One region of the Mixta intestinalis genome, then DNA from elsewhere that is predicted to be linked to it. Evidence: predicted binding sites of a transcription regulator. Region 1 holds the regulator's gene; the other holds the start of a gene.

Region 1 (8,869 bases):
GGCGCTGTTCGTCTGGCTTGGCACCGCCGTGGTCAGCCGCGTGACGCTGATTTTCCTCGGCGCAAAAGTGATTACTTTCTTCCTGCTGTTTGGCGGCCTGCTGGGGCACGTTAAGCCAGCGCTGTTACTGGACGCGGGCGGTAACGAAACAGACTATCTGCGTTATGTCTGGATGGTAATTCCGTTTTGCCTCGCCTCCTTTGGCTATCACGGCAATATTTCCGGGCTGATTGGTTATTACCGTCATGATGGTAAGAAGGTGGCGCGCTGTCTGCTGTTGGGGACCGTAGCGGCGCTGGTTATCTATCTGGTGTGGATTATCGGCACCATGGGTAATATTCCTCGCGGTGATTTTATCGCTATCGCCCAGCGCGGCGGTAATATTGATGCGCTGGTGGAGGCGCTAAGCGGGCTGCTACAGAGCGCCTCGCTGAGTAAACTACTGACGATTTTCAGCACTTTCGCCGTAGCCAGCTCTTTCCTCGGCGTCACGCTGGGGCTGTTTGATTATCTGGCTGATCTGCTGCGCTTTGATAACAGCGGCACCGGGCGTCTGAAAACGACGCTGACAACATTTTTCCTGCCGCTGGCGGCGGCAATGATTTGGCCGAATGGTTTCTTGCTGGCGATTGGCTACGCCGGACTGGCGGCGACGATTTGGGCGGTGATTACCCCGGCACTGCTGGCACATCAAGCCAGAAAACGCTTCCCCCAGGCGCAGGGATGGCGTTTAAAGGGCGGCAGGCTGCCCATCGTATTGGTATTGCTGTTTGCTACCTTAAATATCGTCGTTTCGCTGCTCAGTTATGTCGATCTGCTGCCAGTATATGCCCGTTAATCCTTTCTCAGGACGACAACCGTCGTCCTGTTCTTTCATTTTATTTATTTCCCGCATTCCAATTAAAAATAAGTTATCTACTTAATTAAAGACAATTAGGTCTTTATTTAGACTTATTAATATATATATTCCTTAATAATAAAAAGATAGCCTGCTTATATTTCTAATGCGACGGAATTAAGTTTATTTATTTGTTAATTACCGCATCCTTTTATGTGCCCCATGTCATGTTTTAATAAAACATATGTATTTCCTTATTGATAATTCGCGACGCGAAAAATATCCTAGCAACGCAACGAGAAGCTCCTTAGCTATTGTTGTTCATGATTTTTTAATTTTTCCGTCAAAGAGGAATACCCATGCGCACCTTACCAGGGAAGCGTAAGGCCGCCTGTTGTTCGGCGGCTGTAATAACCGCGCTAACTACTTTTATTACCCCGCCTGTTCGTGCTACCGGCTTTATTGAAGATTCGTCATTAAAAGGGGCCGTTTATTATTGGCAGCGGCAGCGCGACAGAAAAGAGGTTGATAAGAGCAGCGAACATTACGGCAAATACCGGGAGAACTTACATCACGCCACGTTAAACAGCAGCCTTGATTTTAATTCGGGCTACGCTGCCGATATTATCGGGTTGGATCTGGCCGTTTTCGGCGCGGTTGAAATGAGTAACAGCGGCCCGGCGGCACCGAATGAAATTGGTTTCAGCCGTGGAAAAACGCGCTGGGATGAAGACTGGAGCGGCGATCGCAGCGGCACCAGTCTTTATAAAGCAGCGTTAAAAATGAAAGTAGATGATTACTGGCTGCGCGCGGGTTATATCCAGCCGCAGGGGCAAACGCTGCTGGCACCGCACTGGAGCTTTTTACCCGGCACCTATCGTGGCGTTGAAGCAGGATTTAGTCAGGATTACGCCGAAGCGGGCAAGCTTGAAATGTCCTATATGTGGACCGACCGTTATAAAGCCCCCTGGTATCGACATATCTATCGCTTTCGTCAGGCCGATGGTAAAACCGGCATCTCCTGGCTACACGCGGTCGGCGCTCGTTACGATTTCAACAATCAGCTGATCCTGGAAGCCTCATGGGGCCAGGCGGCAGATTATATGGACCAGTATTTTGCTAAAGCTTCATGGAGTACACCGCTTGGCGATAGCGATTTACGCACCAGCTATCAGTTCTACGGTGCGCACGATCGGGAGAGCGGCGGGGCAAACAACAGCAACGATGTTTATGACGGCATGGCCTGGCTTCAGGCGCTGACCTTTGGCTATACCTGGGGGCCGTTTGACTGGCGACTCGAAGGGACCTGGGTTAAAGCCGAAGGCAACCAGGGCTTTTTCCTGCAGCGTATGACGCCATCCTACGCCAGTTCTAACGGCAGGCTGGATATCTGGTGGGATGCACGCTCTGACTGGAACGCCAACGGAGAAAAAGCCATTTTTGCTGGCGTAATCTATGACCTCAGCCAGTGGGACATGGCGGGCTGGAAGGTTGGCGCTTCCTGGGCCTACGGCTGGGATGCCAAACCGAGCAGCAATCCGCAATGGGACCAGAGCCAGCGCATCAGAGAATCTGCCTGGAATCTCGATCTGATTTACACCATCCAGGAGGGCAGGGCGAAGGATACGCTGTTTAAGCTGCATTTTACCCGCTATGACAACCACAGCGACGTTCCCAGCTTCGGCGGCGGCTACGGCAACATGTTCCAGGACGAAAAAGACGTGAAATTTATCGTCATTGCACCTTTCACCATCTTTTAAACAGAACAGGCAGCTACGGCTGCCTCCGGGCAACGGCTATAACGGCAATCGCCTGCGGCTGACCGGCAGTACGCGGTGAAGGAAAGCCCACGCGACAGGACGAATAAGGGGAAAACATGAAACGTTTAACGCTGTCAGCGCTAATTATGGCGACGCTGGCGGGATGCAGCAGCGACGCAATGCAGGCGCAGCGGGTTGTGGATCAGGTAAGTCAATTTGGCGTGCGTTACGAAGTAACCGATAACCAGGCTGCCCTGCACGGCACCGACTGCGCCGCGTTGGGGGCTGACTGGGCCGCCTGTAACCGGGCAACCATTACCCTGACAAATAATGGTCCGGCGCTGACCAGCCGCAACTGGGCGATCTACATGAGTAATGTTCATGCGACGATTAAGATCGACAGCGATCGGTTCAGGATCGTGCATGTTAATGGCGATCTGACGCGTCTGGAGCCCACTGAGAAATTTACCGGCATCGGCGCAGGGGAATCGATCGCGATCCCCCTGATCAATGAATACTGGCAGCTGTTTATTACCGATGTGATGCCGCGCTGGTATGTGACGGCGGAAAACGCCCAGCCGCGCATTATCGCCAGTACCGACACCGAAGATTTGACGCAGTTTGTTGCGCCCTTTAACGATCGCTGGAAGCGGACCGCTGATGATAAAAATATACTGATGCAGCCTGCCAGCCGTTTTTTGAAAAACAGTGATATCGCCGTGCTGCCGACGGCGGCGCTGCGTGGACAAATTACCCCAACCCCGCTGGCGTTAAAAGTTCACCCGCAGGATCTTGATTTAAGCAAAGGCGTTGCCTTTGATTTGCTGACGCTGCCGGATAATCAGGCACAGGTGATTAAAGCGCGCTTTGCGCTGCTGGGCGTGAAGGAAAACAGCGGCGGTGTTCCTTTGCGTACCACCATTCGTCAGGCGGATTTTAGCGGTGAACGTGCGGTAAGCGGGGCTTATCATCTCAGCATCAGCCCGCGGGGTATTGAGCTGACCGGCTACGACAGCGCCGGTGTCTTTTACGGGCTGATGTCGGTAGCATCGTTGCTGCCTGCTGAAGGGCTGCCGGTGATTGCAACGCTGGAAGCACAGGATGCACCGCGCTTTGCCTACCGTGGCGCTTTCCTTGATGTGGCGCGTAACTTCCACAGCAAGCAGGCGGTAATGCGTATGCTGGATCAGATGGCCGCGTGGAAAATGAACAAATTTCACTTCCATCTCAGCGACGATGAAGCCTGGCGTATCGCTATCCCTGGTCTGCCGGAGCTTACCGAGGTAGGTAGCCAGCGCTGCCACGATCTTAGCGAACAGCGTTGCCTGTTGCCGCAGCTCGGTTCTGGTCCCTTTAACAATAACAACGGCAGCGGCTTTTTCAGCCGGGCGGATTACATCGATATCGTTAAATATGCCCAGGCACGCCATATTGAGGTGATCCCGGAAATCGATATGCCTGCGCACGCACGCGCCGCCGTCATCTCAATGGAAGCACGTTATCAGCGCCTGATGAAAGCGGGCGAAACAGAAAAAGCAGAAGAGTATCGGCTGCGCGATCCGCTTGATACCTCTGAAACGACCTCCGTTCAGCTTTACGATCGTACCAGCTATCTCAATCCCTGCCTCGCCTCTTCACAGCGCTTTGTCGATAAGGTTATCGGCGAAATTCAGGCGATGCATAAAGAAGCCGGGCAGCCGCTGTCTACCTGGCACTTTGGCGGCGACGAGGCTAAAAATATTCGCCTTGGCGCAGGCTACAGCGATAAACAGCAGCCGCAGCCTGGTACCGGCCTGATTGACCGCAGCCAGGAAAATCGCCCCTGGGAAAAATCGCTCGCCTGTCAGAAAATGATTGCGGCTGGTGAAGTGAAAGATCTCGATCATCTGCCGAGCTATTTTGCGCTGGCGGTCAGCAGTAAGGTACATGCGCACGGTATCGAACGTATGCAGGCCTGGCAGGATGGCGTGAAACATGCGGAGAACGCTGCCGCCTTCGCCACGCCAAAAGTGGCGGTTAACTTCTGGGATACACTTTACTGGGGCGGCTTTGACAGCGCTAACGACTGGGCCAATAAAGGCTACGATGTGATTATCTCTAACCCCGACTACGTCTATATGGATTTCCCTTATGAGGTGAACCCGTTAGAGCGTGGCTACTATTGGGGAACGCGCTATAGCGATGAACGTAAGATGTTTAGCTTTGCGCCAAATAACCTACCGCAAAATGCGGAGACCTCAGTCGATCGTGATGGCAAAACCTTTACGGCACGCTCTGATAAACCCTGGCCCGGAGCCTGGGGGCTGTCGGCGCAGCTGTGGAGTGAAACCGTACGTACCGACGACCAGATGGAATATATGATCTTCCCGCGCCTGTTTACCGTAGCGGAGCGCGCCTGGCATCGTGCCTCCTGGGAGCAGGATTATCAGCCGGGGCGTGAATATCAGGGTGGCGTCACGCAGTTTGTCGATCGTCAGGCGTTAAACCGCGACTGGCAGCGTTTCGCCAATATTCTGGGGCAACGTGAGCTGGCGAAGCTGGATAAAGTCGGTATCGCTTACCGCCTGCCGGTGCCGGGCGCGCAAATTCGCAACGGCAAGCTGGAGGCGAACCTTGCGCTGCCGGGTCTGGCTATCGAATACTCGCTGGATGGCGGTAAAGGCTGGCTGCGCTATGACGAGCGGATGAAGCCTACGGTTGCTGAAGGCAGTAGCGTTATGGTACGCAGCGTCAGCCCGGATGGAGAGCGCTACAGCCGCAGCGAAGCGCTCTGATTGAAAACGTTGGGGCAGGCTTTTACGCTTGCCCGGCGTCACAAAGCCATAAAAAAACCGGTGCTCAGGCACCGGTTTCCATTACTGCATAGCACAATTTTTTATTTGTCGTGTAATGTTTCATCTTCGCGGCAGTCACCCGTCGCGCAGTGACCGTACAGATAGAGACTGTGGTTGGTCAGCTTGATGCCGTAACGCGTGGCGATTTCACGCTGGCGAGCTTCGATCGATTCATCACTAAATTCAATCACCCGGCCGCAGTCAAGGCAAATCAGGTGATCGTGATGATGCTGCTGGGTCAGTTCGAAAACGGATTTACCGCCTTCAAAGTTATGGCGTGTAACGATGCCAGCATCATCAAACTGGTTCAGTACGCGATATACCGTTGCCAGCCCAATTTCTTCGCCCATATCAATCAGGCGCTTGTACAAATCTTCCGCACTGACGTGATGGCTCTCAGGTTCCTGAAGCACTTCCAGGATTTTTAGTCGTGGAAGCGTAACCTTCAGGCCGGCCTTCTTTAATGCGGTGTTATTGTCAGTCATGCGGATATTGTCCTGTTACTTTGCTAGTCACAATGTGGCTGAACAGCCATGAACATCGGTCGACGCTAAAGCTAATGCGTCTCATTATAGAACTGATGCTTCGAAATGAAAACCGTACGGGGAGGCGTGAAGCCGCAAGTGGAAGTAAAATAAGAGCTACGTCCGGCGTTGTTCATGCTCATCTGATGCTGCGTTTACATTTCGCTTCATCCTGCCGCTTTACAGCACAACGGCAGGAAAGCGTATGACCGATACGGGTATTCTACCGACTGTTTGATAAAATTTTCAAACCCGTACCTATCATTTCTATAGGAAAAACCTGTTACGCAATGTGATGTGGTACACAATCAGCGCGGAATCAGGCTTCCAGAATTTCCTGCAGATGCAGCTCTTCGTAAATCTGCTTCACCCACTTATCAACGCGTTCGTTGGTTAATTCAGGCTGACGATCTTCGTCAATTGCCAGTCCAAGGAAATGCGTATCGTCGGCGAGACCTTTAGAGGCTTCGAAGTGATAGCCTTCGGTTGGCCAGTGACCAACGATTACCGCGCCGTTCGGCTCGATAATATCGCGGATGGTGCCCATGGCATCACAGAAATATTCAGCGTAATCTTCCTGGTCGCCGCAGCCAAACAGCGCTACCAGCTTGCCGTTAAAGTCGATCTCTTCCAGCGTCGGGAAGAAGTCATCCCAGTCGCACTGCGCTTCGCCATAATACCAGGTAGGGATGCCCAGCAGCAGAATATCAAAAGCCTCCAGGTCTTCTTTACTGCTCTTGGCAATATCATGCACTGCAGCAACGTCGCTACCGAGCTGTTTCTGGATCATTTTCGCAATGTTTTCTGTATTGCCGGTATCGCTGCCAAAGAAAATGCCTACGATTGCCATGAGTTTAATAACCTCTTGAAACTTATAGAATTGGTAACTGCCCGTGGAATGCAGATTACGGCAATAATAGCAGAGACCGTCTGGAGGCGGAACTCGTAAAGCCGCTGCATTTGTGTCTCATTGTGCGCTTCTTTCAGCCAGTCAGAGCGCCTTCAACTGGGCAAGAATCATCTCTTCAATCAGCTCGCTGCGGCTTACGCCACGTTCAGCGGCCATTGCATTGAGCGCTTCGACAGCCTCACTGTTCATCTTCAGTTCAACGCGCCGTAAACCCCGTACTTTGTCACGTTTCAACTGGTTGCGTTTGTTGATACGAAGTTGTTCATCACGCGACAGCGGACTGGTTTTCGGGCGTCCCGGGCGACGTTCATCTGCAAACAGATCGATCGTGGTCCGGTCCGTGTGTTCTTTTGCCATAGAATCGTGGTACTGAATGGGCTGCGCGTTTGCGCCGCGCATGGTGACGTTTGGGCCGGCTTGCCGCCATTTTCAGCGACGGCAAAATTTTAGCGCGCCATCATACCCTGAGCAAAGAGTGAGAACAATCTTTGTCGGCGGGTTAACGCCTTGCTTTTACAGCGCTAAAAAACGCTGTATGGCACGCAGTACCGCGTCGGGTTTTTCAGCATGAACCCAGTGACCCGCTCCGGCAATCACATGCGCGCGCGCCTGTGGGAACTGCGCCAGCAACGTATCACGATGAATATCATCCAGATAGGGAGAAAGCTCGCCGCGAATAAACAGCGCCGGTCCCTGCCACGGCGGTATACTTTCCCAGCCGGAAATCGCGCTATAGTTATCCCACAGAACAGGGACGTTAAAGCGCCAGGCACCGTCGTGAAAAGATTTCAGCAGGAACTGAATCACGCCTTCTTCAGCGATGATTTCACGCATGATGTCGGCGGCGGCGCTGCGTTGGGTAACGCCTGAAGCGGTAACGGCATTAACGGCAGCGAAAATGGCATCGTGTCGGCGGGTCTGGTAATCCACCGGGGCGATATCGATCAGCACCAGCTGTTCGATACGTTCCGGTGCCAGCGCGGTCATGGTCATGGCGATTTTGCCGCCCATTGAGTGACCGATAACCGTGACGTTATCGATGCTGTGCCGATCGAGCGTTTCCAGCATATCCTGTGCCATCGCCCGATAGCTCATCACCTCGCTGCGCGGCGAAAGGCCATGATTGCGCACGTCAACCTGGATAAGCGGCCGATCCGCCTTCAGGCCGCGCGCCAGTACGCCAAGATTATCCAGGCTACCAAACAGACCATGAATCAACAGGATGGGTGTCGCATCGTTGGCAGATTGTTCAGTTTGCAGGCGAGTATTCAAATTCATGGCAAAGTTCTTACAGTTGACAGTAAAGCTTAGGTTATCATGGTTTTTACTTTCCCTGCCGGTTAGTGAGCGGTTGTTCGCCGGGAGGCTTTGCGGCATATTCTGACTTTTGTCTGCAAGCGCCAACGTTGCTACCGACCCGCAGGATTTAACTTTATAATCCTTATGTTAGAACCAGCGCGCAAATTGTACAGCTGAACCTGGCTAATATCCGCTGCGCCTGGCTCTGCCACAAGCAATTACCGTACGGATGAAGATGAAAACGATTGAAGTCGACGAAGAGCTCTACCGCTACATTGCCAGTCACACGCAGCATATCGGTGAAAGTGCCTCGGATATTTTACGGCGTATGCTGAAATTTACCGCCGGTCAGAGTGCGCCGGTTGCGGCTACGGCTCCCGCCGTAGCTGTTAACGTGAGTCAGGAGAGTGAGACCAGCAAACCGGTCCCACGTTCTCAGGATCGCGTGCGCGCCGTGCGTGAGCTGCTACTCTCTGATGAGTATGCCGAGCAAAAGAAAGCGGTTAACCGTTTTATGCTGATTCTGTCGACGCTCTATTCTCTTGATCCCGCTGCGTTTGCCGAGGCGACCGCCTCGCTGCAGGGACGCACCCGCGTTTACTTTGCCGGCGATGAGCAAACACTGTTACAGCATGGCACCCATACTAAGCCGAAGCATGTGCCCGGCACGCCGTACTGGGTGATCACCAACACTAATACAGGCC
Region 2 (7,339 bases), 2.3 Mb from region 1:
TGCGGCACTCGGCATCTGCCTGGCCGGTCAGGATCAAAACGGCTCCGGTACCATTCCCATCACCCTTAGCCTGACCATCACCAACGACTGCACCACCATTACCGCGCCCAACGTCAGTTTTGGTAGCGCGCCGCTGGTCAGCGGCTTTTCCAGCGTTTCGCAGTCGATTAATGTGGTTTGCACCAAAGGCAGCACCTATACCGTCGGGTTAAGTAACGGCAATTACGCCAACGGCGGCGTGCGTAATATGGCGAACGGCGCGAACCGATTGAGCTATGAAATTTATAAGGGGAGTTCCAGCAATCGCTGGGGGCCTGTGGGCACCGAGCGCCAGGCAAGTAGTAACGCGACGGCGGTCAGTAGCGATGGCCTGACGCGCACATTTCCCTATACGGCGCGTATCCTGACCACGCAAAACACGCCGTCGGCAGGCAACTATACCGACAGCGTGGTGGTGGATTTATCGTTTTAATTACAGGGCTGCGACGGTAACGGGCTCGCGCCGTGTCTGATACTGTTTCAGCAGGCGACGAATAATCAGCGTACCAATCAGGCCACAGATGGCGGCCAGCGTCAGCCAGACACCGGGCATTGCTTTATCACCGGTAGCGTGAATCAGGTAGCTGGAAATGGCGGGCGTAAAGCCGCCAAACAGCGCGGTTGCCAGACTGTAGGCCAGTGAGAAACCGCTGGCGCGTACTTCCGCTGGCATCACTTCCGCAAGATAAACCACCATCGCGCCGTTATAGCTGGCGTAAAGGAATGAGAGCCACAGCTCCGCCTCCAGCAGATGCGCAAACGAAGGTGAGCCCACCAGCCAGTGCAGCACCGGCCACGCGGTGAGGATCATCAGTATGGTAAAGATAATAAGCAATGGACGACGCCCAACGCGATCGGAAAGTGCGCCCATAATCGGCAGCCAGATCAGATTAGATAGCCCGATGCAGAAGGTAACCAAAAAGCTCTGTTTATCGCTCATCATCAGCACGGTTTTACCAAACGTCGGCGTAAAAGCGGTAATCATATAAAACATCACCGTGGTGGTGACCACCATCAGCATTCCCGCCAGCACCAGCGCCCAGTTGCTGACAACCGAACGCATAATGGTTCGCATGGTGGGATGATGCTTACGCTGGCTGAATGCCTCAGTCTCTTCCAGCATGCGACGGATCCAGAACAGAAACGGCACAATCAGGCAGCCGATCACGAACGGAATACGCCAGCCCCATTCGGTCACCTGCTGCGGTGCCAGTAGATGATTAAGCAACAGGCCCAGCAGAGCGGCAAAGATCACCGCGATCTGCTGGCTGCCGGACTGCCAGCTGACATAAAAGCCCTTGCGCCCTTGCGGTGCAACTTCTGAAAGGTAAACCGAAACGCCGCCCAGCTCCACGCCGGCGGAAAAACCCTGGAGCAAACGTCCCAGCAGAATCAGTACCGGCGCGGCAGCACCCAGCGTCGTATAGCCGGGCACGCAGGCAATGGTCAGAGTACCGATCGCCATCAGCCCCAGCGTCAGCAACAGACCTTTGCGCCGTCCGTGATGATCGATATAAGCACCCAGCACGATCGCTCCCAGCGGGCGCATCAGAAAACCTGCGCCGAAGGTCATCAGCGTCAGCATTAGCGAAGCAAAAGGATCGTCGCCAGGAAAGAAGGTTTTAGCGATAGCGCTGGCATAGTAGCCAAATACCATGAAATCGTACATTTCAAGAAAATTACCGCTGGTCACGCTAAAGATGGTTTTGGCACCGCTGCGGGAGCGCTTTTGTAAAGAGGCAGATGATTGCATAGTGGCTTCCTTGTAGTTTTCCTCCTTTTAGCCCGATCGGGCGGGTGATAATGTGACTTACCTCACCATTCAACTTTACGAAATTATCAATTTAGTAACCATTATTTAACAGAATCCAAAAAGGAACATTTTTGGCTGTCAAAGCGCACTTTTACAAGCAATATACATATTTGCTCATATTTAGTCGTATTTTGCCTTGTCTGAATTACTCTTGTATTACAGTGGCTTGAACCTTAATTCTACGGATGCGCCTCGACATTCCTGCCGTTTCTCCTAGCCTTAATGGTGACTTTTACTCATGAATCAGGAGGAAACATGGCAGATCAGAATAAAATGCAAAATCCTCTCACCCAGTATTACACCGGTGAATACCCGAAACAGCGTCAGCCCGCTCCCGGCATTCAGCAGGATATGCAGCCGGTGCCGGACTGCGGTGAACAGAGCTACCGCGGCAGCCAGCGTCTGGAAGGCCGTAAAGCACTGGTCACCGGCGCTGATTCCGGTATTGGCCGCGCCGCCGCCATTGCCTACGCTCGCGAAGGCGCTGATGTGGCGATCAACTATCTGCCTGCGGAGCAGCGTGATGCAGAGCAGGTAGCGGAATATATTCGTAAAGCGGGCCGTAAAGTGGTGCTGATTCCGGGCGATATCAGCGAAGAAGCTTTCTGTAAGCAGCTGGTGGCACAGGCACACGAAGAGCTGGGCGGGCTGGATATTCTGGCGCTGGTAGCCGGTAAGCAGGTAGCGGTAGAAGCCATTGCGGAGCTAACCACCGAACAGTTCCGCAAGACGTACGAAACCAATGTGTTTTCGCTGTTCTGGATCACACAGGCGGCGATTCCGCTGCTGCCGGAAGGGGCATCAATTATTACCACCTCTTCTATTCAGGCCTATCAGCCAAGCCCGCATCTGCTGGATTACGCTTCAACCAAAGCGGCGATTCTCGCCTATACCCGTGCGCTGGCGAAGCAGGTGGCAGAGAAAGGCATTCGCGTAAACAGCGTAGCGCCAGGCCCGATCTGGACCGCGTTGCAGGTAGCAGGCGGTCAGCCGCAGGAGAAACTGCCGGAGTTTGGTAAACAGACGCCGATGAAGCGTGCCGGTCAACCGGCGGAGCTGGCGGGCGTTTACGTCTACCTGGCCTCGCAGGAATCCAGCTACGTGACGGCGGAAGTGCATGGTGTTACCGGCGGGGAACATCTGGGTTAAGTCAGTCGCTATTCGCTCAGACATAAAAAAAACCGGAGCGCAGGCTCCGGTTTTTTACTGGCACGAAAACAATGCTTATTTCTGCACGGTTTCCATCCCCATCAGACCAATTTTGAGATAACCCGCTCCGCGCAGCGCATCCATCGCGCTCATCAGCGTTTCATAATCTACCGCTTTATCCGCCTGGAAGAAGATGGTTGTATCCTTTTTGCCTTCGGTCTGCGCGTTCAGCACGTCGATAAGGTTCTCTTTGGAGACCGCCTCGTTGCCGATATACATCTGCTTATCTTCTTTAATCGAGAGATAAACCGGCTTTTCCGGACGCGGCTGCGGCGCGCTGGTTGAGGCAGGCAGATCCACTCTGACATCCACCGTTGCCAGCGGCGCGGCCACCATGAAAATAATTAACAGTACCAGCATAACGTCGATAAACGGCGTTACGTTGATTTCATGCATCTCACCGTTACTGTCCAGATCGTCATTTAACCGCATTGCCATAACGCTTAACCTACCCGCAGTTTATGTGCCGTCGCTACCGGCTGCGCGTTACCGCGTGCCAGATCGAGATCGCGGCTTTGCAGCAGCAGCACCTGGGCAGCAACATCGCCCAGGCTGGCTTTGTAGCTGGCAATCATGCGCGCAAAGATGTTGTAAATGACCACCGCCGGAATAGCCGCAACCAGGCCAATCGCCGTTGCCAGCAATGCTTCTGCGATACCGGGCGCAACAACGGCCAGGTTAGTGGTTTGCGTTTTAGCGATGCCGATAAAGCTGTTCATAATACCCCAAACCGTACCGAACAGACCGATAAAGGGAGCAACGGAACCGATAGTCGCGAGGAAGCCGTTACCACGTCCGGCGTGACGACCGATGGCTGCGACACGACGTTCCAGGCGGAAGCCGGTACGCTCTTTAATGCCTTCGTTATCTTCAGTTCCGGCAGACAGCTCCCGTTCGTTCTGTGCTTCCTGCACCAGCAGCGTCGTCATGCTGCGTGCGTCAAAGTTTTCGCTCATTTCAGCGGCCTGACGCAGCGAACGCGCCTCCGCCAGCGCCTGCTGTTCGCGTTTCAGGCGGCGGCGCGCTGAAGAGAGCTCGGTAAACTTGCCGAAGAAGATGGCCCAGGTGACGACGGACGCCAGAAGAAGCCCGATCATTACCGCTTTTACCACGATGTCCGCATGTTCAAACATGCCCCAGATGGAAAGATCCGTCTGCATCAACTCACTGGTCACCACGCTATATCTCCAACCTGTAGGAAATTCATAGAAACAGGTTAGATCATACCAAAACAGAAGTGAATTGATAGTGGTTATCATTACTATTTACAAAGATTTCATCACTTACTTTTTTTGCCCGTTATCATGTGAGCGCGATGTAAATGCTTAGTTTTTAAACTGTGATGTTGGATATAAATTTATTAAAACGTCGTTTTAAATATGTGATGCAATTCATTCAATTCACGCCTGCCAATTTTCCGCCTGCGCAATTTATCTATAGTGAATCTGCCCTGCTGGCACCAGACCTCTACCCTCCCCCTTCTTCCAGCCAGGCACGGGGCTCCCTTTAAGCGCAGGAGAACAATGATGAGAGCAAAAAAACTGTTGCTGGCGATGGCGCTGGCATCCACCGCGCTGTTAGCTGCCACCGCCGCCTCGGCCAAGGTGCTAAAAGTGGCGGAAGTTCAGCCGGCGGGTTATCCCACCGTCGTTGCGCTTGAGCATATGGGTGAAAAGCTGAAGCAGGCCACCGACGGACGCCTGGAAATGCGCGTCTACGCGGGCGGTACGCTGGGCGATGAGGAGCAGACGCTCCAGCAGGTGCAGATCGGCGCGGTAGATATGATTCGCGTATCGCTGGCTCCGGTTTCTACTCTCGCCCCGGAAACCAGCGTGCTGACGCTTCCCTATATTTTCCGTGATGAGGCGCATATGCACAGCGTGCTGGATGGCGATATCGGCAAATCAATTACCCGTAAGTTCGATGACGATCCCAATACCCGCATGGTGTTCCTTGGCTGGACCGATGCGGGCGTGCGCAACATGATTACCAAAGAGCCGGTCACTAAGCCCGCAGATCTTAAGGGCATGAAAATTCGCGTGCAGAACAGCGCGATTTCTCTGTCAACGCTGAAGGCGATGGGCGCGAACCCGGTAGCGATGGGTGTCAGCGAGGTGTTCAGCGCGATGCAAACCGGCGTGGTCGACGGCACCGAAAATAACCCACCGACTTTCGTCGCCCATAACTATATGCCGGTTGCGAAGTATTACACCCTGACCGGGCACTTTATCCAGCCAGAGATGATTCTGTTTTCGAAACGCTCCTGGGACAAACTTTCCGCTGAAGATCGCACCCTGTTGAGCAAACTGGGCAAAGAGGCACAGGAGGATGAACGCAAGCTGTGGGCAGAATATAACCAGCAGTCGCTGGAGAAAATGAAGGCGGGCGGCGTGGTCTTCCAGCAGATCGATCGCGATTATTTCGTTAAAGCGACCCAGCCGGTGCGCGATCGGTATGGCAAGGATTATCAGGAGCTGATGCAGCAAATCGCTGCGGTGAAATAACCTTTTCTCGCGCCGTAACCTCTCGCGGCGCTGCTAATCAGGTAAAAAACTATGTCTGCCTATTCACGTCTGATGGATGCGGTCTATCTGCTGTGCATGACGATCGCCGCAGTTGCGTTGATGCTGATGGTTGCGGTGATCCCGGTGGGAATTTTCGCACGTTACGTGCTTAACGATGCGCTCTACTGGCCAGAGCCGGTTGCCATCGTCTGTATGATTATTTTTACCTTTATCGGTGCACCAGTCGGCTTTCGCGCCGGTACCCATATCTGCGTCTCAATGGTCACCGATCGCCTGCCGCCACGCGGACAGCAGATCGCCGCGCTAATCTGCGATTTGCTGATGCTGGCGGCCTGCCTGGTCATTTTTCAGTCCAGCTATGCGCTGTGCGAAGCGATGTGGCTTCAGCCGCAGGCTTCACTGCCGATGGTGACTTTTGGTCAGATGTATCTGCCTATCCCAATCGGCGCACTGTTAACCATTCTGTTTGTGATTGAGCGTCTGCTGTGCGGCGATCAGTCCGGACGCCCGCTGGTCAGCCTCGGTGGTACTCACTGATTCGGAGTTGATGATGGACGCACTGATCTTAGTTGGCAGTATGATAGTTCTGTTGCTGATCGGCTTTCCGGTGGCCTTTGCCGTGGGCCTGAGCGCCTTTATCGGTGCCTGGTGGATCGATCTGCCGCTGGAAGCGGTGGTGATACAGATTACCAACGGCGTTAATAAATTCTCTTTGCTGACCATCCCCTTTTTTATTCTGGCGGGCGCAATTATGGCTGAAGGCGGCATCGCCCGGCGGCTGGTTAACTTCGCCTATATCTTTGTCGGCTTTATCCGTGGCGGCCTGTCGCTGGTAAATATCGTCGCTTCTACCTTTTTCGGCGCTATTTCCGGATCGTCGGTAGCGGATACCGCCTCGATCGGCTCGGTAATGATTCCGCAAATGGAGGAAAAAGGCTATCCGCGCGATTTCGCCGCCGCCGTTACCGCCAGCGGATCGGTGCAGGCGGTGCTGACGCCGCCCAGCCATAACTCGGTGATCTATTCGCTGGCAACCGGCGGTGTGGTCACCATCTCATCGCTGTTCGTTGCCGGCATTTTACCCGGCCTGCTGCTGGGGCTTTGCCTGATGATTATGTGCCTCGGCTTTGCGCGCAAACGCGGTTACCCACGCGGCGAGCGCATCCCTTTTCATCAGGCGCTGAAGATTTTCGTCGATGCGTTTTGGGGATTGTTTACCGTGGTGATTATTCTCGGTGGCATCCTTTCCGGCATCTTTACCGCCTCGGAGTCAGCGGCTATCGCCTGCCTGTGGGCCTTTTTCGTCACCATGTTTATCTACCGTGAATTTAAGTGGAATCAGTTACATATCCTGCTGTTCCGTACTATCAAAACCGTCACCATTGTGATGGTGCTGATCGCCTTTGCCTCCGGCTTTGGCGCGGTGATGACATTTATGCAGCTGCCGCAGCTGATTACCGGGTTCTTTACCAGCGTATCGGATAACAAATATGTCATTCTGATGTGCATTAACATTCTGCTGCTGGCCATCGGTACGCTGATGGATATGGCACCGATTATCCTGATTCTGACGCCAGTGCTGCTGCCGGTGACTAACGCGCTCGGCGTCGATCCGGTTCACTTCGGTATGATTATGATGATTAACCTCGGCATCGGCCTGATCACGCCGCCGGTAGGCTCGGTGCTGTTTGTCGCCAGCGCGGTGGGCAAGCAGAAAATCGAGCAGGTGGTGAAGGCGATGCTGCCATTTTAT

Evidence for each region. The regulator Fur, encoded in region 1, represses iron uptake genes when iron is present. The targets are predictions, from matches to a motif close to ATAATAATGAGAACNACTATCAA.
Region 2: exbB (tol-pal system-associated acyl-CoA thioesterase) is a predicted target of Fur. The motif match lies at 4,304-4,326, and genes of this name have one in related genera.

What each region holds. Positions count from the first base shown of each region.
Region 1 is NZ_CP028271.1:587,443-596,311, forward strand. It holds gene mtr (tryptophan permease) at 1-838, shown strand, start outside; gene chiP (chitoporin ChiP) at 1,198-2,598, shown strand; gene C7M51_RS02735 (beta-N-acetylhexosaminidase) at 2,715-5,372, shown strand; gene fur (ferric iron uptake transcriptional regulator) at 5,474-5,917, opposite strand; gene fldA (flavodoxin FldA) at 6,276-6,806, opposite strand; gene ybfE (LexA regulated protein) at 6,948-7,223, opposite strand; gene ybfF (esterase) at 7,380-8,144, opposite strand; gene seqA (replication initiation negative regulator SeqA) at 8,401-8,869, shown strand, end outside.
Region 2 is NZ_CP028271.1:2,959,409-2,966,747, forward strand. It holds gene C7M51_RS13640 (Csu type fimbrial protein) at 1-472, shown strand, start outside; gene tcuC (MFS transporter) at 473-1,792, opposite strand; gene C7M51_RS13650 (SDR family oxidoreductase) at 2,108-3,001, shown strand; gene exbD (TonB system transport protein ExbD) at 3,077-3,499, opposite strand; gene exbB (tol-pal system-associated acyl-CoA thioesterase) at 3,505-4,236, opposite strand; gene C7M51_RS13665 (TRAP transporter substrate-binding protein) at 4,588-5,565, shown strand; gene C7M51_RS13670 (TRAP transporter small permease) at 5,617-6,123, shown strand; gene C7M51_RS13675 (TRAP transporter large permease) at 6,137-7,339, shown strand, end outside.